DNA from 2 places in the Streptomyces sp. NPDC047061 genome. Region 1 is predicted to be linked to the other one. Evidence: riboswitches for the same ligand, from Rfam matches in the RefSeq annotation. Region 1 holds a riboswitch; the other holds the start of a gene.

The links. Region 1 has a riboswitch for cyclic di-AMP ahead of ABZ887_RS04390 (transglycosylase SLT domain-containing protein). Riboswitches for the same ligand answer to the same signal wherever they lie in the genome.
Positions count from the first base shown of each region.
Region 2: it holds a riboswitch for cyclic di-AMP, as region 1 does, so the genes downstream of both, ABZ887_RS44245 (M23 family metallopeptidase) here and ABZ887_RS04390 (transglycosylase SLT domain-containing protein) in region 1, are expected to answer to the same signal.

Region 1 is NZ_JBEYVI010000002.1:210,593-224,931, reverse strand. It holds gene ABZ887_RS04415 (ABC transporter permease) at 1-314, opposite strand, end outside; gene ABZ887_RS04410 (ABC transporter ATP-binding protein) at 301-1,392, opposite strand; gene ABZ887_RS04405 (DUF2092 domain-containing protein) at 1,451-2,710, opposite strand; gene ABZ887_RS04400 (CHRD domain-containing protein) at 3,005-3,949, opposite strand; gene ABZ887_RS04395 (polyprenyl synthetase family protein) at 4,068-5,078, opposite strand; cyclic di-AMP (ydaO/yuaA leader) riboswitch at 6,023-6,219, shown strand; gene ABZ887_RS04390 (transglycosylase SLT domain-containing protein) at 6,224-6,712, shown strand; gene ABZ887_RS04385 (HAD family hydrolase) at 6,733-7,539, opposite strand; gene ABZ887_RS04380 (hypothetical protein) at 7,688-8,041, shown strand; gene ABZ887_RS04375 (FAD-dependent oxidoreductase) at 8,059-9,312, opposite strand; gene ABZ887_RS04370 (ATP-grasp domain-containing protein) at 9,339-10,604, opposite strand; gene fahA (fumarylacetoacetase) at 10,861-12,072, shown strand; gene ABZ887_RS04360 (M56 family metallopeptidase) at 12,375-13,313, shown strand; gene recQ (DNA helicase RecQ) at 13,336-14,339, opposite strand, start outside.
Region 2 is NZ_JBEYVI010000051.1:46,687-61,025, forward strand. It holds gene ABZ887_RS44210 (hypothetical protein) at 1-456, shown strand, start outside; gene ABZ887_RS44215 (lactonase family protein) at 453-1,661, shown strand; gene ABZ887_RS44220 (citrate synthase) at 1,743-2,912, shown strand; gene ABZ887_RS44225 (GTP-binding protein) at 2,996-4,105, shown strand; gene ABZ887_RS44230 (DNA topoisomerase IV subunit A) at 4,102-6,558, opposite strand; gene ABZ887_RS44235 (pitrilysin family protein) at 6,838-8,241, shown strand; gene ABZ887_RS44240 (pitrilysin family protein) at 8,238-9,626, shown strand; cyclic di-AMP (ydaO/yuaA leader) riboswitch at 9,818-9,981, shown strand; gene ABZ887_RS44245 (M23 family metallopeptidase) at 9,994-10,749, shown strand; gene ABZ887_RS44250 (GntR family transcriptional regulator) at 11,075-11,770, shown strand; gene ABZ887_RS44255 (HPr family phosphocarrier protein) at 12,085-12,366, opposite strand; gene ABZ887_RS44260 (GNAT family N-acetyltransferase) at 12,543-14,339, shown strand, end outside.

The sequences.
Region 1 (14,339 bases):
ACGGCCATGGGAAGGAAGAACGGGAGGGTCGCCGCCAGCGCCGTGAACACCAGGAACAGTCCGTTGTTGGTGACCTGGGCGATGAAGGCCGGGCCCTCGCCGCCGCCGCCGCGGCCGACCTGCCCGCCGCCCCGCGTCTCGATCCTGACGGAGACGCCGACGAGGATCGGCACCGCCGCCAGCACGCCGAGCAGCGCGAGGGTGCGCCAGCGCCGGAACGTGGTGACGAGTTCGCTGCGCAGCAGACCGAGGCTCCACAGCGGGTTCGGCCGCACGGCCGCTGTCTCGACGACGGCCAGGTCAGCCTGCGACATCGAAGCCCTCTCCGGTCAGTGCCACGAACGCGTCCTCCAGCGAGGCCCGTTCCACGGTGAAGCCGCGGACCCGGACGCCCGCCGTGACGAGCGCCGCGTTCACCTCGGCGAGGTCGCGCTCGGGCGGCTCGCCGGTCACCCGGTCCTCGGCCACGACGACGTCCGCGACGCCCTGTTCCTTGAGCACCCGGGCCGCCTCCCCGGGGTCCGGGGTGGTCACCACGAGCCGGCCGCGGGCCCCGGCCACCAGGTCGGCCACCGCGCCCTGGGAGATCAGCCGGCCCTGCGCCATCACGGCCGCGTGGGTGCAGACCTGCTCGATCTCGTCGAGCAGGTGGGAGGAGAGGAACACGGTCGTGCCGTCCCCGGCCAGCTCCCGGACCAGGGCGCGGATCTCCCGCATGCCCTGCGGGTCGAGGCCGTTGGTCGGCTCGTCCAGGACCAGCAGCCTGCGGGGCTGGAGCAGCGCGGCGGCCAGGCCCAGGCGCTGCTTCATGCCGAGGGAGTAGGCCTTCGCCTTCTTCGCCGCGGCGGCCGCGAGGCCCACCCTCTCCAGCGCGGCCTCGACGCGGGCGCGCCGGGTGCGGGGGTCGGCGGCCGGGTCGGCGGCGTCGTACCGGAGCAGGTTGTCGCGACCGGAGAGGAAGCCGTACAGGGCCGGGCCCTCGATGAGGGCGCCGACCTGGGGCAGTACGACACGGGAGGCGCGCGGCATCGGGTGGCCGAGGACGCGGGCCGTGCCCGAGGTGGGCGCGATCAGGCCCATCAGCATGCGGATGGTGGTGGTCTTGCCGGAGCCGTTCGGGCCGAGGAAGCCGAAGACGCTGCCCGCGGGGACGGTCAGGTCGAGACCGTCCACGGCGAGCTGCCCGCCGCGGTAGCGCTTGGTGAGGCCGCGGGTGACGATGACACCCGCTCCCACCGGGGCGCGGTCCCCGGGGTTCCCGGGGTCCCCAGGGTCCCCGAGATCTCCCCGGCCCGCCCGGTCCGCCCGGTCCCCCCGGTCCCCCCGGACTCCCGAGGCCTCCGGGGCCTCCCGGTCGTCCGGCTCCCGTTCCGTGGCGGGCGGTCGGTCCATCGGCTCCCTCGATTCGTCGTGCGGCAAAGGCTACTCACCGCACCTGTGCCGGCCCGGACTAGCCCGCGTTCGCCGCCTTCAGCAGCGCCGCCTTGTCCACGGCGCCGACGTACACCTTGCCGTCGTCCGTGATCAGGGCGTTGATGAGCCGGGTGGAGAAGACGGTGCCCTTGCCGAACTTGCCGGAGACGGAGTCGCCGAGCGAGCCGAGGAAGCCGCTCAGGTCGCCGCCGCCGGAGGCGGAGCCGGTGGGCAGTCCGCCCTTGCTGCCGGTGTCGAGGACGGCTATGGAGTTCCAGCCCTTGCCGAGGACGTCGAAGCCGGACTTGTCGAGGTCCTTGGCTGAGCCGCCGCCGGGCGTCTCGGAGGCCTTGCCGCCCTTGTCCCACCCGTCGGTGCCGCTGTCTTTGCCGGTCTTGCCGGCCTTGTCGCCCTCGGTGACCTTGGCGCCCTTGGGCGGGGTGAAGTCGAAGGTGGAGGCGGCCGGCTTCGCGAAGCTGACCTGGGTGTAGCCGGCGTCGACCACGGCCGCGCCGCCGCTCGACGGGGTGAGCGTGAACTTCAGCGGCGTACCGGTCTTGGCGTCCACCGCGATGCTGATCGCGCCGACCGTCGTACCGGACTGCTTGGGCTTGATGACCAGGCGGTAGGCGTCGCGGCCGGCCACCTGGGCGGTGCCGTCGACCGTCACCGACGTGGTGTCGTCGACCGACTTGAGGACCTCGTCGGCGAAGTCCTTGGGCGTGGCCGGGGTTTCGTGCTGCTCGGCCTTGCCGGAGTCGGCGGCGGTGGAGTGGTAGACCTCGTTGGACTTGCTGTCGTAGCCCCACACGTCGGTGCCGTTGTGGATGAGGCTGTACTCGGCGCCGCTCTCCAGCACCGACACCTTCTGCTTCTCGGGGCCGTCGGCGGCCACCCGCAGGGTGTGCGTGCCGGAGGCCAGCTCGGTGAGCTTGCTCGTCGGGTCGGCCGACGAGCCGTCGCCGCCCTGCGTCGCCCCGGACAGCAGGCTGCTCTCCAGACCGCCGAGGTCGGGCAGGCCGAGGTCGGTGCTGATCTTGACGGTGCCGGACAGCTGCTGCACGTCCGACTTGGCGATCTTGTTTATGAGCTCCTGCGCGGTGATCTTCGGCAGGTCGGGGTCGCCGGAGTCGGCAAGTGCCGGGACCAGGCCGATCGTGGCCGCGGCCACGCCCACCACCGCGACCGGGACGACGTAGCGTGCGGCCTTGCGCCGCCGCTCGGCGCGCAACTCGGCGCGCAGCTCGTCCTCGGCCTGCGCGGCCCCCGTGCTGTCGTCGGATTCGTACGGTGCCATGTGTGCCCTACCTCCGTCGTCGGCGGCGGCCGTCCTCGCACGTGTCCCACCCTGAGCCGCCATTCTCACCCGAATCGGTGAGTGGTGGTGATTTCCGTGGTTTCCATCTCACCAAATCGGGGGCGGAGAAGCGTCAGACCACGGAGCCAACTCCGCGTACACCTGCGGTATGACACAGGGGTGGAGGCGCCTTCCCCGACCCGTAGGGGTCGTGCGGCGAAGGCGCCTCCTGTCACGGTCGCATCCGGTCACTTCACGGGCCGTGTCCGCTGCTGGGACCGTTGCCGGATCCGCTCAGTGCTGCACGAACACGTAGTCCGCCGAGTAGGGGACACCGACGACGGCACCCGGGGTGCAGGAGCCGGCCGGGGCGACGCCGCCCACGGTGTTGAGGCGCAGGATCTCGCCGGTGTGGGCGAGCAGCCCGTGCTTCTTGCCGGACCGGGTGGTCTTGAGGTCCAGTTCCGGGATGTTGCCGGTGCCGTTCGCCGTCTTGGTCAGGACGGATCCGGTGACCGCACTGCCGTCGGGTGCGACCCACTGCGGGGTGCCGGAGTTCGGCGCGACGAAGGAGTGGCGGATGCCCCCGCCGAGCTTGGCGCTGACGTCCCGCTGGGCGAAGGCATAGCCGCCGCCGTCGGCGGGCTTGCACTGGTAGATCTGCTTGCCGGTGACGACGGAGGCCTGGAAGCCGCCGGCCCTGAGGTCGGAGACGGTGGTGACGGCGTGCAACTGGCCGCGGAGGGCTCCGCCGGGGAACTCCGCGGTGTGCAGGTTGGCGTAGAAGGCTCCGGGGTCGGTGGTGAGCTGCTTGAGCAGGGCCTTGTCGGTGACCTTGACACTGCCGGTGACGCTGTGGGCCTTGGCCTTCTTCAGCAGCTTCCCGAAGTCGATCTTGACGCCGCCGTTGGTGCCCTTGGCGCCCTGGTGGATGTGCAGGTCGGTGGGCTTGGCGGTGCCGCGCCAGGTCACGGCGACGGTCACCTTGTCCCTCTTGACCTGGATGAACTCCAGCGCGGCGCCGTCCTTGTCCCCGACGGCGGGCCCACCGGCGACGGGGACCTCGTTGGCACCGCGCAGACTGGCGGCGAGGACCACGGAGGCGGCGGAGCCGTGGCTGGCGGCGGAGCTTTGGCTGGCGGCGGCGGATGCCGGGACGGCGGCACCGCCGAGAGCGGTGACGGTGACGGTGATGGCTGCGGCGACGAGGCTCTTGCGGCGCGATGCGTCGATGACCATGATTCCGTTTTCTCCCCCTGTGTCAGCCGACGCCCCCTGCGTCGGCTTCTGGGGAGGAGTACGGAACCCGTCCTGGATTGGACTCAGTCCAATTATGTGACCTGGGTCACACGCCGGATCATCCGGCTCGGTGCACCACCGCGTCGCACAGCTCCACCAGCGCGGCCTTCGGGTCGCACTCCGGCAGCGGAGCCAGCGCGGCCCGCGCCTCCTCCGCGTACCGGACCGCGTCCCGGCGGGCCAGCTCCAGAGCCGGATGCGCACGCAGCGCCGCCAGGGCCTCCGCGTGCCGTGCGTCGTCCGTGAGGTCGGAGTCCAGCAGCTCGCACAGGGCGACGTCCTCGGCCAGCCCCGACCGGGCGGCCAGCTCCCGCAGCCGCAGCACCGGAAGTGTGGGCACGCCCTCGCGGAGGTCGGTCCCCGGGGTCTTCCCGGACTCGTGGGAGTCGGAGGCGATGTCCAGGACGTCGTCGGCGAGCTGGAAGGCGACTCCGAGCCGTTCGCCGTACTGGGTGAGGACGTCGACGACCGTCTCGTCGGCACCGGACAGCATCGCGCCGAAGCGGCAGGAGACGGCGACCAGCGAGCCGGTCTTGCCGCTGAGCACGTCGAGGTAGTGGTCGACCGGGTCACGGCCGTCCGACGGACCGGCCGTCTCCAGGATCTGACCGGTCACCAGCCGTTCGAACGCGAGGGCCTGGACCCGGACCGCCTCGGGGCCGAGGTCGGCGAGGATCTGGGAGGCGCGGGCGAAGAGGAAGTCGCCGGTGAGGACCGCGAGCGAGTTGCCCCAGCGGGTGTTGGCGCTGTCGACACCGCGTCGTACGGCCGCCTCGTCCATGACGTCGTCGTGGTACAGCGTGGCCAGGTGGGTGAGCTCGACGACGACGGCCGACGGCACGACACCGGGCGCGTAGGGGTCGCCGAACTGCGCGGCGAGCATCACCAGCAGCGGGCGGAACCGCTTGCCTCCGGCCCGCACGAGGTGCTGCGCGGCCTCCGTGATGAACGGGACCTCGCTCTTGGTGGCTTCTAGCAAGCCTTCCTCGACAGCCGTCAATCCGGCCTGGACATCGGCTTCCAGAGCCTGGTCCCGCACGCTCAGCCCGAACGGCCCGACGACGGTCACGAGGGGTCTCCTGTCTGCTGGTGTCTACTGGCGATTACGCGGTTTGTCGATAGGTCGCTGCCCTCACTCAAGTCAGCGTATCCGGTCGGGTTTCGATCACCGATAGCGCCCACGGTTACACCCCGGGCGCTATCGGATCACGACCGTTATGTTTTTGATCAGCCGATACGACCTGACATCCACTGACTTAACAGGAAGTGCGGGCGCTTGTCCCGAACCGGGATACATGCCGTGTCCCCCACCGGCGGCAGACCTTCCACCTGAGCAGCGCCCGGAAACGGCCCCGGCTCCCCCGGCCGAAGTCACCTGCCCGGGCGCACCCCACCCGCGACCCGCCGGCCCCGCCGGGGACACCCGGCGCCCGAACGGCGGCGCCTCGTGCACACCTGCGCACCCTTCCTTCACGCGACCACGCACGGCGGCCTCCGCATCCCTCGAGCCACATTCCTTCACGCGCGCGCCCAACTTCCCACCCCGGGCGGGTCAGTGGCACGCACACGCACACGCACCGGGAGCCGCCGAGGTTGACGGAGGGCGCGCCAGAGAAGTACCTAATCAGACAATTCGGACTAATCATTGAAATCACTGCATTAGCACCCATTCCACCACCTCCAGGTCGGGCAATCCACGCGAATGGAAGCGTGCCGCCTTTCCGTCGAACCAGGAAAAAGGTGGATTCCAGGAATCCCTGGTGCCCGATTTGCCGTTATTGCTCTTTCGTGAAGTAGGTCACGCGGGCCCGAGTGACGCAAGGCCCGCCACGCCCCTCCTTCCCCTTCGCCCGCAGGCCAGTTGAGGGTTGGCAAACGCAAAGGATCAAGTACCCCATACACCTCAGTAAAAGGTCAATCGGTGTGTTGTGCGCATCAGGTACTTGTTCCTGACATGTGCCCTCGCATACGTTCCCGCTCGCCGGGCGGACGCCGAATCCTGCCGCCGCCCGTCGTAACCCATCGACGAGTTCATTCGCACGGCAGGAGCGGGGGATCCAGGTAAGTCGCCGGACCGGGCGGCCGACGTCAGCGGACGGACGTCGCTCCGGAACGGCTAGGGGTTAAGTCGCATCACCTTCGGGCGGTGCGGCCGGGCACTCCCCGGGCCCGAACCCGACAGCTCACCTCGCAGGCGACGGAGAGGAAAACGCCATGTCTGCTGCCGCCCAGCACCGCACTCCCCGCCGTAACCGCATCATCCGCACGCTCGTCGTCGCCGGTACCGGCGCCGCCGTTCTCGCCCTCCCGCTCATCGGGGCGACCGCCGCCTCCGCCGCCGGGTCCTCCACCACGACGGCCTCGACCACCCTCGCCGGGTACCCGAACAACCTCGACGGCTGGATCCGCGAGTCGCTCGCGATCATGCGGGAGAAGCGCATCCCGGGCACCTACAACGGCATCTACCGCAACCTGATGCGGGAGTCCTCCGGCAACCCGCGGGCCATCAACCTCTGGGACTCCAACGCGGCCAAGGGCATCCCGTCCAAGGGCCTGCTCCAGGTCATCGACCCGACGTTCAAGGCCTACCACGTGGACGGCACGTCGTTCGACATCTACGACCCGGTCGCGAACATCACCGCCGCCTGCAACTACGCCGCCGCGCGGTACGGCTCGATCGACAACGTCCACGGCGCGTACTGACCCGACCGACGTCCCGCGCGTCAGTCGAAGAGTCTTTCGAGGACGACGGCGATGCCGTCGTCCTCGTTCGACGCGGTGATCTCGTCGGCCAGCGCCTTGAGTTCGGGGTGCGCGTTGGCCATCGCCACCCCGTGGGCCGCCCACTCGAACATCGGGATGTCGTTGGGCATGTCCCCGAAGGCGATGGCCTGTCCGGGGCTCAGCCCCAGATGGCCGGCGGCCAGCGCGAGCCCGGTCGCCTTGGTCACCCCGCAGGGCTGGAGTTCGACGGTCCCCGGCCCCGACATCGTGACCGTCGCCAGCGAACCGACCACCGAGCGGGCGGTCGCCGCCAGTTCGTCGTCGGACAGGGTGTGGTGGCGCAGCAGCACCTTGCTGATGGGCGCGCACCACAGGTCGTCACGGCGGGCGACGCGCAGCGCGGGCAGCGTGGGGTGGGGCATCAGATAGCCCGGCTCGATGAGCGTGAGCCCGTCCACGCCGTCCTGGTCGACCGCCGCGTACACCTGGCCCACCTCGGCCTCGATCTTGCCGAGCGCGGTCTCCGCCAGTTCCCGGTCCAGGGTGACCGACCACAGCAGCCGGTCCGCGCCGGCGTCGTACACCTGCGCGCCCTGCCCGCAGACCGCGAGTCCCGTGCAGCCCAGGTCGTCGAGGAGCGGGCGCACTCTCGGCGCGGGGCGGCCGGTCACCACGAGATGCCGGGCACCCGCCCGGCCGGCCCGCGCGAGCGCGGCGAGCGACCGTTCCGAGAGGGTGTCGTCGTCGCGCAGCAGCGTGCCGTCCAGGTCGGTGGCGATCAGTGAGTACGGGGAGGGTGCGACCATGATCAGAGAATACGGACAGCACGCCCCTGGGACTCACTGCTCGTTTCGGCCTCAAGTGGCGCCCGCCGCCTCCGTGATGGGGCCGTCGTCGGTGGCGGGCGTTACGTTTTCGCTGAGCCGGTCGCACTGATCCGACGGGGTGCCGGCGGTGACGGGCGGGCGGGTGGACGACGACGGCCGCGGACCATATGTGGCGATCGACGACAACACGGAGAGCCGGTACGAGGCCGAAAGACGCCCCGAGGACCCGGTCGGCGGGGCACTGTGCGCCGAGGTTGTCCGGCGGCTCGGACTCTGGTTCGACGGGGACGGCGACGCCGCCGAACTGGACGCGGGGCGCGAGCTGTTGGGGCGGCATTTCGGCGACACGTGCGTGCGGCCGACGCGTATGTCCGGCCGGCGCGGGCGTCCGGCGGGCACGCATGTCCGGCGGGCGCGCACGTTCGGCGAGCGCGCACGTTCGGCGAGCCCGGGGTTCGCGTCGGCCCTCGGGGCCGGGTGACGGTCCGGCCCGGGGTGTCAGGCGTGGGCCGCCGCCAGGTGGCCGGCCAGGCGCGGTGAGGCGAACTCCGTGCCGCACACGAACCGCATGACCGGGCCGTAGGACGCCGCCGCCGGGAGCCCTGTGAAGTAGAGGCCGGGCACGGAGGAGACGTATCCGGCGCCGAGTCTCGGGGCACCGCGGCTGACCGCGACGCGGGTACACAGCCCGGGGCCGAGGAAGTCCATCGCTGCGATGTCCACGTGGTAGCCGGTGGCGGCTATGACGTGGTCGGCGGTGAGGCGCTCGGTGCCGCCTTCGTGGGTACGGACGGTGAGGACCGGGGCGCCGTCCGAGGTGTCGACGCCGGTCACGGCGGCGACCTCGCGGACCTGGACCTTGCCCTCGAAGCGGTCGCGCAGCCACCAGGCGCCGAGCGGGCCGAGCACCCGGCGGACCAGGTAGTGGCGAGCCTGTGCCGGGAGGTAACGGTAGGGGTGCGGGTAGTAGCTGAGCGCCCACAGGGACCAGGCCCGGCCGAACGGCGACTCGGGACGCAGCCTCGGCTGCTGCCAGGGCGGCGCGCCGAAGGCGACCCTGCCGCGTCCTCGTGAGACCACCCGTACCTGGGCGCCCGCCTCGGCGGCGAGGGCCGCCGTCTCCAGCGCGGACTGCCCGGCACCGACGACGATCAGCTCCTTGCCGGAGAAGCGCGTCAGGTCGTGGTGCTGGGAGCTGTGCGAGACCGGCCCCGCGGGTCCGTCCGCGCCCGCCCCGGCGAGCTCGGCGGGCAGGCGGGCGAGCCCGGACAGGCCGGTGGCGACGACGACCGCGCGGGCCGTGAACGACTCCCCCGAGTCCAGCTTCAGTTCGAAGCCGGCCGGGCCTTCGGCCTTCCGCTCGGCCTTGCTTTCGACCTTGTTCTCGGCCTTGTTCTCGGCCTTGTGCCGGTCCACGGAGACCACCCGTACCCGCTCCAGCTCGGGCACCAGTTTCCGCTGGAACCACTCGCCGTAGCCGATGAAGGTCTCCACCGGGATGGTGTCCTCGTCCGTGACCAGCCGGCGGATGCCCGCCGCGTCGCAGTAGTCGGCGAGGGTGTGCCCGCGTTGCGGGCAGTCCAGACTGGAGGCGGCCGGGGTGGACTTCAGGATCATCCCGGCCGGCATGTGGTCGCGCCAGCTGACCATGGGATCCCCGAAGACCCGGACGGGGATGCCGCGCGCCCGCAGATGGGCGGCGGTGGACAGGCCGAAGGGCCCGGCGCCTAAGACTGCTACCGGTTCGATCACGAAGTCCCTCCCCAGGAACGTGGTGCCTACTTCGTGGCGACGCTGGAGCCGCGGCGGTTGGTGCGCCACAGCTGATAGAGGTGCTTCGCGCCCGGACGCACGAAGCGGGCGAGCATCGTGACGAACGGCAGCGGGTCGTCACCCGCCAGCCAGGCCAGCTCGGTCCCGCTCGGCCGCTTCGGTGCGTGCGGCGTCGTGTAGCCGCTGCGGCGGTAGGCGAGGAGGGCGGGCAGGTCGATGTTCTCCACGACGTACCGGTGGCCGGCGCGCTGTTCCCCCTCCGGAACGCGGCGCCCGGTCAGGTCCAGGTGCATGGCGCGGACGACGTCCACCCCCGACTCGCTCTCGAAGAGCCGGAACTGGGCACCCATGCGCGGGTTGAAGTCGAGCAGCTTGTACTGCCCGTCGCGCCGGTCGAAGCGCAGGTCGAGATCGATGATGCCGGTGAAGCCGATCTGCTTGATGAAACGCGCGGCGAGGTCGGCGAGTTCCGGGTTGTCGACGACGTAGGCGTTCGCGGTCATGCCGGCGTGCGGCGGCCAGGAGCGGACCTTGACGCCGGTGAACAGGGCGCGCGGATTGGAGTCGGCGTCGAAGTAGGCGTGCACGATCCAGTCCTCCGCCTCCTCCCTCGGGAGGTACTCCTGGAGGATGACCCCCGGATGGGTGCCCCAGTCACGGGCGAGGGTGAGCAGTCCCTCCCGGGTGGCGATCCGCGTCGTTCCGTTGACGGCGGGCCGGCTGCGCCGCACGAACGCCTCGCGGTTCTTGGCCACGATCGGGAAGCGGGCCTTCTCCGCGAAGTCGACGATCTCGTCGTACGAGTCCGGGAAGGACGCCGCCGGGCTCGGGATGCCGTGTTCCACGCACAGTTCGTGCAGGCCCTGCTTGCTCGCCAGCCGGCGGGGCAGCTCCGGTTCGACACGCGGGAAGAGGAAGCGGTCGCCGAGCGCGTCCTGGTGCTCGGCGATCAGGACGGCGGCCTCCTCGTCGGTGGGGATCAGCACCGTGGGACGGCCGATGCGGCGGCCGATGCGCAGCAGTCCCTCGACGAGATGGTCCGGTTCCTCGGCACCGGTCGTCGGCCACACGAACGCCCGTCTGAGATAACGGGACGAGGCCGCCGGCGTGTACGCGTCCTCCGTGATCGCGTACATGGGAACGCCCAGGCGGCCCAGACTGCGAATAGCGCCGACCCCGCCGTGATGCAGCGGATAGTCGCCGAACTTGACGATCAGGCCCGGCACGTCGCGGTCCGCCTCGAACGGCACGCTGACGGCATTCCTGGCCACGGGTCCCCCCACGTGTCCCCCTCTACGGACCGGATCCACCCCGTCCGTGTCCCCCAAAGGACGCTAAGCCGGAATTGCCCCCTCCGACAAGGGCTATTAGGACATTGCGAACTCTTTAGACACTGCCACGACAGTCAACTCACCCGTAACGTGTGGCGCGACCACATGGAACGCCGCGCAACGCCATAGTGACGTCGCCACATGGCAGTCCTCCGCGCGGCACGGATGAGAGCGAGGCAGTCACCCCATGCCCCCCTTGCCCCCCTTCGAGGTCCCCGAGGGTGACCCCTTCGGCTCGCACAACCTTCCGTATGGCGTGTTCTCGACCTCCGGGAGCACAGAACGGAGGGTCGGCGTCCGCCTCGGCGACCACGTCCTCGACGCCGGCGCGGCGGCCCTCGCGCTCGGCTCCCCGTACGCATCCCTGCTCGCCCGCCCGACCCTCAACCCGCTGCTGGCCGCGGGCCGCACCGCCTGGTCGGACGTACGGCGTGCCCTGACCGCCTGGGTGACCGTGCCCGCGCACCGCGAGACACTCGCCCCCCTTCTGCACCCGCTGCCCGAGGTGACCCTGCACCTTCCTTTCGAGGTCGCCGACTACGTCGACTTCTACGCCTCCGAGAACCACGCCCGGAACGCCGGCCGCATCTTCCGCCCCGACGCCGCCGAACCGCTCACCGCCAACTGGAAGCACCTGCCGATCGGTTACCACGGCCGCGCGGGCACGGTCGTGGTGTCCGGGACGGACGTCGTACGGCCCTCGGGGCAGCGGAAGGCGCCGTCCGACCCGGCACCGGTCTTCGGTCCGTCGGCACGGCTGGACATCGAGGCCGAGGTCGGCTTCGTCGTCGGCACGCCGTCGGTGCAGGGCAGTCCGGTGGCGCTGGGCGACTTCAGGGAGCACGTGTTCGGCCTGTGCCTGCTGAACGACTGGTCGGCGCGGGACATCCAGGCCTGGGAGTACGTCCCGCTCGGCCCGTTCCTCGGCAAGTCGTTCGCCACCTCGGTCTCGGCGTGGATCACCCCGCTGGACGCCCTGGAGGAGGCGCGGGTCGCCCCGCCGCGGCGGACGCACCCGCTGCTGCCGTACCTCGACGACGCCGCGGAGGAGCCCACCGGCTACGACCTGCGGATCTCGATCGCTATCAACGGGCACACGGTGTCCGAGCCGCCGTTCTCCACCATGTACTGGACCGCCGCCCAGCAACTCGCCCACCTGACGGTCAACGGCGCCTCCCTGCGCACCGGCGACCTGTACGGCTCCGGCACGGTGAGCGGTGCCGAGCCCGGGCAACGCGGGTCGTTGCTGGAGCTGACGTGGAACGGCCAGGATCCGCTCGAACTCCCGGACGGGAAGCGGACGTACCTGGAGGACGGCGACGTGGTGACGCTGTCGGGATGGGCTCCCGGGCCGGGCGGCAGCCGGGTCGGGCTCGGCGAGGTCAGGGGGCGGATCGTGACGGGGTGACGAGGTGACGCCGCCTGCCGGGCGGCCCGGCAGGCGGCGCGGGAGAGCAGGGACGGCCCGCGAGCGGCCGGGCCGGGAAGCGGGGCGCCCGGATCGTCGCCGACACCTGACTCGGGGCACCCGGCACCGTCATACTGACGGGACACGCACCATGCGATGCGCCCGCACGCGCTCCATGCGAGGCGTCGGCGCACGCGTCAGGTGATGCGTGCGCCGGCGCGCGAGCCATGTCACGCGACGGCGTATCACCCCGCACCACCCGGCACCCGCGCCCATCTCCGATCAGGAAACGGAGCCCCGGCATGACCGTCTGCCTGCTCCTGCTGACCGTCGTCGCCCTGACGGCCGCCGTACCCGCGCCGCGCGCCCTGGTGCGGTCCCTGTGGCCGGAGCGGGAACCGGTGGTCGCGCTGTGGGTGTGGCAGTGCCTGGTCGCCACCGTCCTGATGTGCTGTCTCGCCGCGCTGACCCTGGGCGCGGCGGCCGTCTTCCACACCGTGCGCGACCGGGTGTTCGCGCCGGCGCCACCGGCGGTCACCGCCGCCTACGACCTCTCCGTCGCACCCCTGTGGGCGGTCGTCCTCACGGTGCTGCTGGCGTGCGGGGCCGCGTGGACCACGGCGATGCTCGCCCGCGAACTGGTCGAGGCCCGGCGCCGCCGCGACCTGACCCGCGCACACCTGCGCGAGCGGGCACCCGAGCTGCCGGCGGGGCTGCCCGCGGCACGCGGCCCGATGCTGGTGCTGGAGGACGAGTACCCGGACGCCTGGTGGATGCCGGGCCATCCACCGCAGCTGGTCGTGACGACGGGGGCGCTGCACCGCCTCACCGACCACCAGCTCGACGCCGTGCTCACCCATGAACGGGGCCACGCCCGCGCCCACCACGACTGGCTGCTCCACCTGTCCAGCGCCCTGGCCACGGGCTTTCCGCGGGTGCCGCTCTTCTCCCACTTCTGCGACCAGACCCACCGGCTCGTCGAACTCGCCGCGGACGACACGGCGTCCCGCCGCTGCGGCCACCTCACCACGGCGCTGGCCCTGATCGAGCTGAACCAGCACCGCGGGGTCCTGTCCTGCGCGTCGAGCCGCCGGCTGCTGGGCGAGCGGGTCGACCGCCTGCTGGAACCGCCACCGCGGCTGCTGCGCCGCCAGCGGGCGCTGACCACGACGGTGGCCGCCCTGGTCCCCCTGGTGCCGCTCCTGATCGCGTTCGCGCCGGGGCTGACGGCACTCGGATAGGAGCTCGACCGGGACGCAGGCCCTACATCCAGTCCTCCGGTTCCGGCTCCTCGTCCATCTCGGGCCAGTGGTCCTCGTAACCGCTCTGCGGCGCCGCGGGAGCCGGGGCGGTCGAAACCGGTGCGGTCGAAACCGGTGCAGTAGGAGCCGGTACGGACGGCGTCGGGGCGGACGGCGTCTGCAGGGCGGCCAGCGCGCCGAGTACGCCCTCTCCGTAGGTCATGAGCTTCTTCTCGCCGACACCGCCGATGGTGGCGAGTTCGGCGATGGACTCGGGCCACCGGCTGACGATCTCCCGCAGGGTGGCGTCGTGGAAGATCACGTAGGCGGGTACGCCCTGTTCGCGGGCCTGCTCGGCACGCCAGGCGCGCAGGGCCTCGAAGGCGGGCAGCAGTTCCGCGGGCAGCTCTGCCACGGCGGCCTTGGCCTTGCCCTTGCCCGAGGACCCGGAACCGGAGCTCCCGGCCGCCCGCGAGACCGCCGGCTTCTTCGGCTCCTTCCGCAGCGGGACCTCCCGCTCGCGCCGCAGTACCGTCCCGCTGGCCTCGGTGAGCACCAGGGTGCCGTACTCGCCCTCGACCGCGAGCAGCCCCTGGGCGAGCAGCTGGCGGACGACGCCCCGCCATTCGCCCTCGTCGAGGTCGGTGCCGATACCGAAGACGGACAGCTGGTCGTGGTCGAACTGGATGACCTTGGCCGTGCGCTTGCCGAGCAGGATGTCGACGATCTGGACGGCGCCGAACTTCTGCCCGCGTTCGCGCTGGAGCCGGACCACGGTGGAGAGGACCTTCTGGGCGGCGACGGTGCCGTCCCAGGTCTCGGGCGGGGTGAGGCAGGTGTCGCAGTTGCCGCAGCCCGCGGGGTCGGGGTCCTGGCCGAAGTAGTTCAGGAGCTGCCCGCGGCGGCACCGGGCGGTCTCGCACAGGGCGAGCATGGAGTCGAGGTGGGCCTGGGCACGGCGGCGGAAGGCCTCGTCCCCCTCGCCGGACTGGATGAGTTTGCGCTGCTGTATGACGTCGTTGAGGC
Region 2 (14,339 bases), on a different contig from region 1:
CACACCGCCGGCAACCTGCGCTCCGACTTCAACCGGTTCCTGACCACGGGGGAGTGCCAGCCGGAGTTCCGAGAGGTGTTCGACGGGGTCGAACGGTATGCCCGGGACCGCGTGCAGGACCCCCGGGACATCGACTACCGGACCGTGGCCGAGGCGCTGATGCTCTCCCGGACCTCCGCCGAGACGCTCCGCCAGATCGCCCCCCATGTCATCCATGTGCACGGCAAGTTCAACAACATGTCCGAGATCCCCGGCCGCCCCGGCCAGTACCAGGACATCGCCATCGACTACGACGCCGCGATCGGCGCCCTGAAAGCCGGCGGCTTCGACGGCTACGTCAACTCCGAGTACGAGGGACAGCGTTACTCCCAGGACCGGGGCCGGGAAGACCTGATGGACGAGGTGGACCAGGTCCGCCGCCACCAGGAGATGCTGCGGAGGCTGCTGGCCGCATGAGTACCACGGAACCGACACCCCGCCTCATCGCCTGCGTCGGCGGCTACGGCAGCTCCTCCGACGCCGGCGCGGGCGGCATCACCGTGCTCGCCGTGAGCCCGGACGGCGGAAAGCTCACGCCGCTGAGCAGAGTCACCGAACCCCGGGAAGCCTGCTACCTCGCCTACTCCCCGTCGACCCGGACGCTGTACGCGGTCGACGAACGCAAGAACGACGGCCGTGGCCCGGTCGAGCCGCCCGCCAGCGTGCACGCCCTGTCCGTGTCCGCCCGGGACGGCCGCCTCACCTGGCTCAACTCCCGCCCCGCGCCCGGCCCCCGGCCCACCTACCTCGCACTCGACGAGCGCCGGGGCGTCCTCGTGACCGCCAACCACGGAGACTTCGACCACGTCGAACACGTCTTCCGCGCGGACGACGGCACCTGGACCGTGGGGTATCTCTACGACGACTCGACCGTGCTGCTCTACGACCTGGAACCGGACGGCCGGATCGGCGAGCTCCGGGACGTGCGGGTGCTGCCCGGCCACGGCCCGGACCCGAACTCCTCGCCGCAGGCCGGCGGACACGCCCAGTCGAGCGCCCACGCACACTGCGCGGTCATCGACCCCTCGGGCCGGTACGTGCTGGTGGCCGACAAGGGCACCGACCGCATCCTCGTCCACGCGCTCGGCGACACGCTCGACCTCGTGCACACCCACACGTGCCCGCCGGAGACCGGCCCCCGGCACATCGCCTTCGACCCCCTCTCCGACCGGGCCTACGTCACCTGCGAGTTCTCGTCCGCCCTGGCGTCGTTCGCGTTCGACCGGGAGTCGGGCCGGCTGCGCCCGCTCGACCGGGTCCCGACCGTCGCACCCGACCACCAGGGCCTGAACGAGCCGGCCGAGGTACGGGTCCACCCGAACGGCAGGTTCGTCTACGTCAACAACCGCGGGGAGGACTGCGTCGCCTGGTTCCGGGTCGCCGACGACGGCACGCTCACCCGCGCGGGAGACGTCCGCATCGCCCGCTCCCTCCACCCGGGCGTCGCGGCCCGCAGCTTCACCTTCGATCCGTCGGGCACGTTCCTGCTCGTCGCCGACCGGCCGGCCGACCTGGTGCGCTCGTACGCGGTCGACGGAGACGACGGGGCGCTGTCCCCGATGACGGAGACGCACGTCCCGCAACCGGCGTTCATCGTGTTCGCGCAGCTGACGAGACAATAGATTGATTCAATCAACATTGACAGCCATGTCGTCAATGATGGACAGTCGAATCAAGTTCAAGGAGGAAAGCGGAGGCAGGTCATGACCGTCAACAGGAGTGCGTCGGCCCTTGTCGAGGTGCCGCGCGGGCTCGCCGGCGTCGTCGTCACGGACACCGAGGTCGGCGACGTCCGGGGCAGCGAGGGCTTCTACCACTATCGCCAGTATTCGGCGGTCGAACTCGCCCGCACCCGTGGCTTCGAGGACGTCTGGCACCTCCTGGTCCACGGCGAACTGCCGGGCCCGGAGCGCGCGGCGGCCTTCGCCGCCGAGACCGCCGCGCTCCGGCGCCTGCCCACCGAGGTCCGGGCGGCCCTGCCCGCGGTGGCCGCGGCGAGCCGCGCGTCCGGCCCGCTGGCCGGCCTGCGCACCGCCCTCTCGCTGCTCGGCGCGGCCCAGGGGTTCCGGCCGGTGTACGACATCGACGCGGACCGGCGCCGCGCCGACACGGTCGCCGCCTGCGCGGCCGTACCGACCCTGCTCACGGCGCTGTACCGGCTGGGGCAGGGGCTCGACCCGGTGGAACCGCGCGAGGACCTGTCGTACGCGGCCGACTACCTCTACATGCTGACGGGCGTGGAACCGGAACCCCGGCAGGCGCGTGCGGTCGAGCAATACCTGATCTCCACCATTGATCATGGATTCAATGCATCAACGTTCACCGCACGCGTCATCGCGTCGACGGGCGCGGATGTCGCGGCCTGCCTCGTGGGTGCCGTCGGCGCCCTGTCCGGGCCGTTGCACGGGGGTGCGCCGAGCCGTGCGCTGGACACCCTGGACGCGATCGCGACGCCCGACCGGATCGACCCGTGGATCCGCGCGCGGGTCCTCGCCGGTGACCGCGTGATGGGCTTCGGGCACGCGGTCTACCGCACGGAGGACCCCCGTTCCCGGATGCTCCGCGAGATCGCCCAGGACTTCGGCGGCGAGCGGGTCGAGTTCGCCGTGGAGGTCGAACGCCACGTCGAGCGGATCCTCGCCGAGCTGAAGCCCGGCCGCGAACTCCACACCAACGTCGAGTTCTACGCGGGCGTGGTCATGGAACTCTGCGGCCTGCCCCGCGAGATGTTCACCCCCACGTTCGCGGCGGCCCGCGCGATCGGCTGGAGCGCCAACATCCTGGAACAGGCGACGGACTCGAAGATCATCCGACCGGTGGCCCGGTATGTGGGGCCGGAGCCGGGGGCGGCCGACGCCGTCACCGCGTCGTAGCCGGAACGGGTCGCGTTGTCCGGTCCGGAGGTTTCCTATCCTGGACCGGCCCGCCACCCCCGCCCGCGCGAAAGAGGCCCCCGTTGGAGCACCGCCCCACCCCCCGGCAGATCCCGGTCGTCGTCCTCGCCGGATTCCTGGGGTCCGGGAAGACCACGCTCCTCAACCACCTGCTGCACCGCAGCGGAGGCAGCCGGATCGGGGCGATCGTCAACGACTTCGGGGCCATCGAGATCGACGCGATGGCCGTGGCCGGGGCCCTCGGCGACTCGACCGTCTCGCTCGGCAACGGCTGCCTGTGCTGCGCCGTCGACGCCAGTGAACTGGACGTCTACCTGGAGCGGCTCGCGGGCCCTGGCACCGGCGTCGACGTCGTCGTCATCGAGGCGAGCGGTCTCGCCGAACCCCAGGAACTCGTCCGGATGCTGCTCGCCAGCGAGCATCCCGGAATCGTCTACGGCGGCCTCGTCGAGGTCGTCGACGCCGCGGAGTTCGACGGCACGCGCGCGAAGCACCCCGAGATCGACCGGCACCTCGCCCTGGCCGACCTGGTCGTCGTCAACAAACTCGACCGGGCCGCGGAGGGCGGCGAGCGCGTCCTCGGGCTCGTGCGGTCGCTCAGCGACCGGGGGGCCGCCGTCGTCCCGGCGACCTACGGCCGCATCGACCCCGGGTTCCTGTTCGACTGCCGCCCCGGCGAGGAGCGCATCGGACAGCTGTCCTTCGACGACCTGCACGACCGCCACGACGACGACCGTCACGACGACGGCACGCACGACGGTCACGACGACGGCACGCACGAGGGGCATCTGCACACCGCCTACGGCAGCCTGTCCTTCACCGCCGCGCTGCCCCTGGACCCCCGTCGGCTGATGACCTTCCTCGACAGCCGCCCCGAGGGGCTCTACCGGATCAAGGGGTACGTCGACCTGGGGCCGTACGACACGGCCAACCGGTACGCCGTGCATGCCGTGGGGCGGTTCCTGCGCTTCTACCCGGAGGCCTGGGGGAGCGAGGAGGAGCGGCTCACGCAACTCGTCCTGATCGGCTCCGGCATCGACACGGCCGCGCTGCACAAGGAGCTGGAGGCGTGTACGAACGACGCCCCACACGCCGACGAGCACGGCATGTGGGGCGTCCTGCGGTACGTACAGAGTCTGGACGAGGGCCCTGAGCAGGGCTACGAGGCCTAGACCGGGCCCGCCGTCACCGACACCGTCTTCGGCAGCGAGACGCCGGAGCCGTCCCGGCGCGGGTCGAGCTCCGGGAGCTCGGCCGGGGAGCCGTCCTTCTGGGCCGCCTTCGCCGGGACCGGGCCCGCCCAGGCGAAGGACAGGCAGTCCTCGCCCTTCAGGAACCGCTGGCAGCGCACGCCGCCGGTGGCGCGGCCCTTGCGCGGGTACTGGTCGAACGGGGTCAGCTTGGCCGTCGTCTGGACCGAGTCGTCGAGCGTGCCGCGCGAGCCGGCCACCGTGAAGACCACCGCGTCGGCCGCCGGGTCGACCGCGGTGAAGGAGATGACCTTCGCGCCCTCCGTGAGCTTGATGCCCGCCATGCCGCCCGCCGGACGGCCCTGCGGACGCACCTGGGAGGCCTGGTAGCGCAGCAACTGCGCGTCGTCCGTGATGAAGACCAGGTCCTCCTCGCCGGTGCGCAGTTCCACCGCGCCGACGATCCGGTCGCCCTCCTTGAGGGTGATGACCTCCAACTCGTCCTTGTTGGACGGGTAGTCGGGCACCACGCGCTTCACGACGCCCTGTTCGGTGCCCAACGCCAGGCCGGGCGAGGACTCGTCCAGCGTGGTCAGGCAGACCACCGACTCGCCGTCCTCCAGGGAGAGGAACTCGGAGAGCGGCGCGCCGCCCGCGAGGTTCGGGGCGGTCGCCGTGTCGGGGAGCTGCGGGAGGTCGACGACGTTGATGCGCAGCAGGCGGCCCGTCGAGGTCACCGCACCGACCTCGCCGCGCGCGGTCGCGGGGACCGCGGAGACGATCACGTCGTGCTTGGCGCGCCTGCCGTCGGTGTCCGCCGGGAACGGCTCGCCGTTCGTCGTGCGCGCCAGCAGGCCCGTCGAGGACAGCAGCACCCGGCACGGGTCGTCGGCCACCTGGAGCGGCACCACGGCCGCCACGGCGCCGGACGCCTCCAGCAGGACCGTGCGCCGCTCGGTGCCGAACTTCTTGGCGACCGCGGCCAGTTCGGCCGAGACCAACTTGCGCAGCTCCGCGTCCGACTCCAGGATCCGGGTCAGCTCGGCGATCTCCGCGGTGAGCTTCTCCTTCTCCGCCTCCAGCTCGATGCGGTCGTACTTGGTGAGACGGCGCAGCGGGGTGTCCAGGATGTACTGCGTCTGGATCTCCGACAGCGAGAAGCGCTCCATCAGGCGCTGCTTGGCGTCCGCGCTGTTCTCGCTGGAGCGGATCAGCCGGATGACCTCGTCGATGTCGACGAGGGCCGTGATCAGGCCCTCCACCAGGTGCAGCCGGTCGCGGCGCTTGGTGCGGCGGAACTCGCTGCGCCGGCGGACCACCTCGAACCGGTGGTCCAGGTAGACCTCGAGGAGCTCCTTCAGGCCCAGCGTGAGCGGCTGGCCGTCCACCAGCGCCACGTTGTTGATGCCGAAGGACTCCTCCATCGGCGTCAGCTTGTAGAGCTGCTCCAGCACTGCCTCGGGCACGAAGCCGTTCTTGATCTCGACGACCAGACGCAGCCCGTGCTCGCGGTCGGTGAGGTCCTTGACGTCGGCGATGCCCTGCAGCTTCTTGGCGTTGACCAGGTCCTTGATCTTGCCGATGACCTTCTCGGGGCCGACCGTGAACGGCAGTTCGGTGATGACCAGGCCCTTGCGGCGGGCCGTCACCGTCTCCACCGCCACCGTGGCCCGGATCTTGAAGGTGCCGCGGCCCGTCTCGTACGCGTCCCGGACGCCCTCCAGGCCGACGATCCGGCCGCCGGTGGGCAGGTCGGGACCCGGGACGTGCTTCATCAGCGTCTCCAGGTCCGCGTTCGGGTAGCGGATCAGGTGGCGCGCGGCCGAGATCACCTCGCCGAGGTTGTGCGGCGGCATGTTCGTCGCCATGCCGACGGCGATGCCCGACGAGCCGTTCACCAGCAGGTTCGGGAACGCGGCCGGCAGCGCCACCGGCTCCTGCTCCTGGCCGTCGTAGTTGGGCGCGAAGTCGACCGTGTCCTCGTCGATCGACTCGGTCATCAGGCTCGTCGCCTCGGCCATCCGGCACTCGGTGTACCGCATGGCGGCCGGCGGGTCGTCGTTGCCCAGCGAACCGAAGTTGCCGTGGCCGTCGACCAGCGGGACGCGCATCGAGAACGGCTGGGCCATGCGCACCAGCGCGTCGTAGATCGACGCGTCGCCGTGCGGGTGCAGCTTGCCCATCACCTCGCCGACCACGCGCGCGCACTTCACGTAGGCGCGGTCGGGGCGCACGCCCATCTCGTTCATCTGGTAGACGATCCGCCGGTGCACCGGCTTGAGGCCGTCGCGGGCGTCCGGCAGGGCGCGCGAGTAGATGACCGAGTACGCGTACTCGAGGTAGGAGCCGCGCATCTCGTCCACGACGTCGATGTCGAGGATTCTCTCCTCGAACGAGTCGTCGGGCGGCGGGGTCTTCGTGCTGCGGCGGGCCATCGCTGCCGGCTCCTTGCTCATGCGTGAACGGATCTGACGCGGACCATTGTGGACTGCGGTACTGACAACCCGGGCCAGGACCCGGTCTCCGCGGGCCCGCCCCGGTGCCGGAAGCCGTCACAGGGCGGGTGGGACGCAGGCTACGCGATCCGCCCGGACGATCCGCTCTGGGCGTACGTCGTGCGGGAACTTCGCCGGGTCCCCGCACGCTTGCATACAGTGGCAGGACCGGCAGAAGAACCGCGGTTCGAGACCGCTTCCGCGAGCGAAGGGACGTACATGCCCATGGGTCACACGACCACGGCCGAGACAGGCTCCGGAGGCCTGGCAGCGACCGAGCACCGCTTGGCCAACGGTCTGCGCGTGGTGCTCTCCGAAGACCACCTGACCCCGGTCGCGGCGGTCTGCCTCTGGTACGACGTCGGTTCCCGGCACGAAGTCAAGGGCCGTACCGGTCTGGCTCACCTTTTCGAGCACCTGATGTTCCAGGGCTCCGCCCAGGTGAAGGGCAACGGCCACTTCGAGCTCGTCCAGGGCGCGGGCGGCTCGCTCAACGGCACCACCAGCTTCGAGCGCACCAACTACTTCGAAACCATGCCCGCCCACCAGCTGGAGCTCGCCCTCTGGCTGGAGGCCGACCGGATGGGCTCCCTGCTCGCCGCCCTGGACGACGAGTCGATGGAGAACCAGCGGGACGTCGTCAAGAACGAGCGCCGCCAGCGCTACGACAACGTGCCCTACGGCACCGCGTTCGAGAAACTGACCGCGCTCGCCTACCCGGAGGGCCACCCCTACCACCACACGCCGATCGGCTCGATGGCGGACCTGGACGCGGCCACCCTGGAGGACGCGCGCGCGTTCTTCCGCACCTACTACGCGCCCAACAACGCGGTCCTGTCGGTCGTCGGCGACATCGACCCGGAGCAGACCCTCGCCTGGGTCGAGAGGTACTTCGGCTCCATCCCGGCGCACGACGGCAAGCCGACTCCGCGCGACGGCTCGCTGCCCGACATCATGGGCGGGCAGCTGCGCGAGGTCGTCGTGGAGGAGGTCCCGGCGCGGGCGCTGATGGCCGCCTACCGGCTCCCGGAGGACGGCACGCGCGTGTCCGACGCGGCCGACCTGGCGCTCACCGTCCTCGGCGGCGGCGAGTCCTCCCGCCTCTACAACCGCCTGGTACGTCGCGACCGTACGGCCGTCGCCGCCGGCTTCGGCCTGCTGCGGCTGGCCGGGGCGCCCTCCCTGGGCTGGCTCGACGTGAAGACCTCCGGTGACGTCGAGGTGCCGGTCATCGAGACCGCCATCGACGAGGAGCTCGCCCGGTTCGCCGAGGAGGGCCCGACGCCCGAGGAAATGGAGCGCGCCCAGGCCCAGTTGGAGCGCGAGTGGCTGGACCGGCTGGGCACCGTCGCGGGCCGCGCGGACGAACTGTGCCGCTTCGCCGTCCTGTTCGGCGACCCGCAGCTCGCCCTGACCGCCGTCCAGCGCGTCCTGACGGTCACCGCCGAGGAGGTCCAGGAGGTGGCCAAGGCCCGGCTGCGTCCCGACAACCGCGCGGTGCTCGTCTACGAGCCGCTGTCCGCGGAGTCCGCCGAGCACACCCAGGAGGCGGGCCGCGGCGAGGACCCCGAGCAGGAAGCCACCGTAGAGGCCGGCAACGAGAACGAGGAGACGGCCAAGTGACCGAGCTCGCCACCATGGACTTCCACCCCCAGCCACAGCCGGGCGAGGCCAAGCCCTGGGCCTTCCCCGCCCCGGAGCGCGGCACCCTGGACAACGGCCTGACCGTGCTGCGCTGCCACCGCCCGGGCCAGCAGGTCGTCGCCGTCGAGGTGCTCCTGGACGCGCCCCTGGACGCCGAGCCGGCCGGCCTGGACGGCGTCGCCACCATCATGGCGCGCGCCTTCTCCGAGGGCACCGACAAGCACTCCGCCGAGGAGTACGCCGCCGAGCTGGAGCGGGCCGGCGCCACCCTCGACGCGCACGCCGACCACCCCGGCGTCCGGATCAGCCTGGAGGTCCCGGCCTCCCGGCTCGCCAAGGGCCTCGGGCTGCTGTCCGACGCGCTCAGGGCGCCCGCCTTCGCCGACAGCGAGGTCGAGCGGCTGGTCCGCAACCGCCTCGACGAGATCCCGCACGAGCTGGCCAACCCCAGCCGCCGGGCCGCCAAGCAGCTCTACAAGGAGCTCTTCCCGGCCACCGCGCGGATCTCCCGCCCGCGCCAGGGCACCGAGGACACCGTCGAGAAGATCGACGCGGCCGCCGTCCGCGCCTTCTACGACCGGCACGTGCGCCCGGCCACGGCCACCGCGGTCGTCGTCGGCGACCTGACCGGCATCGACCTGGACGAGCTGCTCGGCGAGACCCTGGGCGCCTGGCGGGCCGCCACCGGGCAGCCCCGCCCGGTCCCGTCCGTGACCGCCGACGACACCGGCCGGGTCGTCATCGTGGACCGCCCGGGCGCCGTCCAGACCCAGTTGCTCATCGGCCGCGTCGGTTCCGACCGGCACGACCGTGTCTGGCCCGCCCAGGTGCTCGGCACCTACTGCCTGGGCGGCACCCTCACCTCCCGCCTGGACCGCGTCCTGCGCGAGGAGAAGGGCTACACCTACGGCGTCCGCTCCTTCGGGCAGGTCCTGCGGTCCGCCCCGGACGGCACCGGTGTCTCGATGCTCGCCATCAGCGGCTCCGTGGACACCCCGAACACCGGCCCGGCCCTGTCGGACCTGTGGACGGTGCTGCGCACGCTCGCCGCCGACGGCCTCACGGACGCCGAGCGCGACGTGGCCGTGCAGAACCTCGTCGGGGTGGCGCCGCTCAAGTACGAGACGGCGGCGGCCGTCGCGGGCACCCTGGCCGACCAGGTCGAGCAGTACCTGCCCGACGACTTCCAGGCCACGCTGTACCGGCAACTGGCCGCCACCGGCACCGTGGAGGCCACCGCGGCGGTCGTGAACGCCTTCCCGGTGGACCGCCTGGTGACCGTCCTCGTCGGGGACGCGGCGCAGATCAAGGAGCCCGTCGAGGCCCTCGGCATCGGCGAAGTCACGGTCGTCGCCGCGGAGTAGGGAACAGGCGGCTGAAGAGCCCTGGTGACCGCCGGGTCATCAGGGCTCTCGCATGTCCGAATTGAGGTGGAGGTTGCCTGTCTGCCCTGTGGGATGCGCTACAAAAACCGCGTTCCGTTTGGGCGGGGGGAGAGCGGCCTCGTAGGTTCTTCCGGGCTGTCCGTCAGGCACCGCGCCGCATCCGCGGCACCGGACAGTCATCGCCGAGTCCCCGCATGGCGCGAGCCAGGGGAGCCGGGGACCCACGCAGTCCCTGGGGTGAATCGGGCGCCCGCGCGTGTCGCGAGGGGGCCCGTAGGAGACCTTCCTGCTCCGAACCCGTCAGCTAACCCGGTAGGCGAGAGGGAAGGAAAGGACCAGCCTCTACATGGCGTTCATGTGCGCCTCCGGGAAGCACCGTCGTCCCGGCCGGGTGAAGCGCACCACCGCGCAGGCCGCCGGTATCGCGGCCCTCACCACCACCGGTGTCATCGGCACCGTCTCCGCCGCCCCGGCGCTCGCCGCCGAGAACTCCGTCGAGCAGACCGGCCTCACCCCGGTCATCACGCTCAGCGACTCGGTCGTCGAGCAGATCGACGCCCAGGCCGCGGCGCAGCAGGCCGCCGCCGACCGCAAGGCCGCCGAGGAGGCCGCCCGCAAGGAGGCCGCCGCCGAGGCCAAGAAGGAGCACGAGGCCGAGGTGCGGGCGGCCCGCGCGGCCGAGCGCAAGCGCCTCAACACCTTCGTCGCGCCGATCAGCGACTCCTACGTCTCCACCGGCTACAAGACCGGCGGCTCCCTGTGGTCCTCCGGCGCCCACACGGGCATCGACTTCCACGCCGCCGGCGGCACGGTCGTGCACGCCGTCGGCACCGGCACGGTCGTCTCCACCGGCTGGGGCGGGGCGTACGGCAACGAGATCGTCATCAAGATGGCCGACGGCATGTACACCCAGTACGGCCACCTCTCCTCCATCGGCGTCTCGGTGGGCCAGAAGGTCACCCCCGGCCAGCAGATCGGCCTCTCCGGTTCGACCGGCAACACCACCGGCCCGCACCTTCACTTCGAGGCCCGCACCACCCCGGACTACGGCTCCGACGTCGACCCGGTCGCCTACCTCCGCAAGCACGGCGTGAACGTCTGAGGGAGCTGGACGCGGGTCCGGCGCCGAGACCGACGGACCGAGCGCGCTTTGCCGGGTGCGGGTGCGTCGTGGCTGGTCGCGCAGTTCCCCGCGCCCCTTTCAGGGGCGTCACGCGCAGCGCCCCTTCAGGGGCGGCGACGACAACCCGTGAGATCTTCCGGAGCCCCGGCCCCTGTGCCGGGGCTTTCGTCGTTTTCGTGCACCCGGTGTCCAAAATATATCCCTGGATTCCGGCCCGCCGTCGGAAATTCCGGCTCATTGCAATAGAGTCACGGAACGGGCGCCACTTGGAGGCGTTTCACGGGGATTAAGGCGGAGGTCGGTCATGCGTATTCCGGCGCACTCGGTATGCACGGCGATCCGGGACGACATCGTCGCGGGTGTCTACGAGCGCGGCAGCCGGCTCACCGAGGAACTCCTGGCCCGCCGCTACGGGGTCTCGCGCGTCCCCGTCCGTGAGGCCCTGCGCACCCTGGAGGCCGAGGGCTTCGTCGTGACGCGCCGGCACGCGGGCGCGTGCGTCGCCGAACCGACCGAACAGGAGGCCGCCGACCTGCTGGAGATGCGCATGCTCCTGGAACCGCTCGGCGCCTCCAGGGCCGCCCAGCGCCGCACCGAGGCCCACCTCAAGGTGCTGCGCGGACTGGTGCGGCTGGGGCAGGAGCGGGCCAGGCGGGGGAACAGCGAGGACCTGCGCTCCCTGGGCGGCTGGTTCCACGAGACCCTTGCGCAGGCCTCCGGCAGCCACGCCCTGACCTCGACGCTCACCCAGCTGCGGCACAAGATCGCCTGGATGTACAGCGTCGAGACGCCCGCCAACCCGGTGGAGTCCTGGACGGAGCACGGCGCCATCGTGGACGCGGTGGCGCGCGGCGACGCCGAGCGCGCCCGGGCGATCACGGCGCTGCACACCGAGCGCTCGACGGTCTCCCACCGGCTGCGGTTCTCCGGCGCCACCGAACGGGCGAACGGTGTGAGGACTTCGCAACACCCCGTAAACATGTCGGGCCTGCGGCATTAACACGCGCACCGTATACAAAGAGATGTTATTCGGCGGGGTCTGTTTTCGCTGCCCTAATTCACGCGCGCCGGGAATTCGCCGTCGCGCTTCTTTCGTGCGCCCGTGGTAAAGCCGGGCGCCGGGGCCTCGCAAACTCCGGGACGGGGCCGTCGTAAAGCCGTGTGCGGCCCTGTTGTGAAGTCATGTGCGCCTGTCATGGAATTGCGGCACATGACGGGTGGCGCGGTACGGGCTCCAGGGCTCAGGGGGAAACGGCGGGGCCGCGCCGCCCCCTGGGGGAGTGGCGCGGCCCCGGACGTGCGGGCGCCGGGCGCTCAGACGGTCTCGGGGAGCTCCTCGAGACCCTCGGCGACCAGCTTGGCCAGGCGGTCGAGTGCGGCGTCCGCGCCCTCGGCCTCGGTGGCGAGGACGATCTCCTCGCCACCCTGGGCGCCCAGCCCCAGGACAGCCAGCATGGAGGCCGCGTTGACGGGGTTGCCCCCGGCCTTGGCGATCGTGACCGGGACGCCTGCGGCCGTGGCGGCTCGGACGAAGATGGAAGCGGGGCGGGCGTGGAGGCCCTCGGCCCAGCCGACGTTGACGCGGCGCTCAGCCATGTGATGCTGCCCTTCGGTGTTCAGGGTTGTCTAGACCAGTTTCCCACATCGTGAAGCATGCCCGGAGGGGACGTGAGCCCCTCCGGGTGTGTCGTCGGACCGCGGCCTCGGCCCGACTTCCGTCCTCCACAGACTGCCTCGCGCCGTTGTCGGACGCGAGCCGTACTCTGGGGCCCATGCAGACCCCGGCGGACCCGCAGGACCGGCACGAGTACCCGTCCCACTGGGAGGCTGACGTGGTGCTGCGCGACGGGGGTACCGCGCGCATCCGGCCCATCACCGTTGATGACGCCGAGCGACTGGTCAGCTTCTACGAGCAGGTGTCGGACGAGTCGAAGTACTACCGCTTCTTCGCGCCCTACCCCAGGCTCTCCGCCAAGGACGTCCACCGCTTCACGCACCACGACTTTGTGGACAGGGTGGGACTCGCGGCCACCATCGGCGGCGAGTTCATCGCAACCGTACGCTATGACCGCATTGGCCCCGACGGGACGCCCGCCTCGGCACCCGCCGACGAGGCCGAGGTCGCCTTCCTCGTCCAGGACGCCCACCAGGGGCGCGGCGTCGCCTCCGCCCTCCTCGAGCACATCGCGGCCGTCGCGCGCGAGCGCGGGATCCGCCGCTTCGCGGCCGAGGTGCTGCCCGCCAACTCCAAGATGATCAAGGTGTTCACGGACGCCGGCTACACCCAGCAGCGCAGCTTCGAGGACGGCGTCGTCCGCCTGGAGTTCGACCTGGAACCCACGGACCGCTCCCTCGCCGTGCAGCGCGCCCGCGAGCAGCGCGCGGAGGCCCGCTCGGTACGACGGCTGCTCGCGCCCGGCTCCGTGGCCGTGATCGGGGTCGGCCGCGCGCCCGGCGGGGTCGGCCGCAGCGTCCTCGGCAACCTCCGGGACGCCGGTTTCACCGGCCGCCTGCATGCCGTGAACCAGGCCTTCCCGGACGACCTCAAGGAGATCGACGGGGTGCCCGCGCACCGCTCGGTGCGGGACATCGACGGCCCTGTCGACCTCGCGGTGGTCGCCGTACCCGCCGAGCACGTGCCCGAGGTCGTCACCGAGTGCGGCGAGCACGGCGTCCAGGGGCTCGTCGTCCTCGCCGCCGGGTACGCGGAGAGCGGCCCCGACGGCCGGGAGCGCCAGCGCGCCCTCGTCCGCCAGGCGCGCACGTACGGCATGCGCATCATCGGCCCCAACGCCTTCGGGATCATCAACACCGCGGACGACGTCCGGCTGAACGCCTCCCTCGCCCCCGAGATGCCCCGCCCCGGCCGCATCGGCCTGTTCGCCCAGTCCGGCGCCATCGGCATCGCCCTGCTGTCCCGGCTGCACCGGCGCGGCGGCGGCGTCACCGGGACCACGGGCGTCTCCACCTTCGTCTCCTCCGGCAACCGCGCGGACGTCTCCGGCAACGACGTCCTCCAGTACTGGTACGACGACCCCGAGACCGACGTCGTCCTCATGTACCTGGAGTCCATCGGCAACCCGCGCAAGTTCACGCGCCTCGCCCGGCGGACGGGGGCGGCGAAGCCGCTGGTCGTGGTGCAGGGCGCGGGGGCGCCGCCGGGCCACGCGGTACGGGCGACGCGGCTGCCGCACGCCACGGTGTCCGCGCTGCTGCGGCAGGCCGGGGTGATCCGCGTCGACACCATCACCGAGCTGGTCGACGCGGGGCTGCTGCTCGCACGCCAGCCGCTGCCGGCCGGACCACGGGTGGCGATCCTCGGCAACTCGGAGTCGCTCGGGCTGCTGACCTACGACCGGTGCCTGGCCGAGGGGCTGCGGCCGGCCCGGCCACTGGACCTGACGACGCGGGCCACCGCCGGGGACTTCCACCGGGCGCTCGCGCAGGCGCTGGCGGACGAGTCGTGCGACGCGGTGGTCGTGACGGCGATTCCGACGATCGGGGAGGGAGCGGTCGGGGACGCGGAGCTGGCGGAGGCGCTGCGGTCGGCGGCCGAGGAGGTTCCGGGG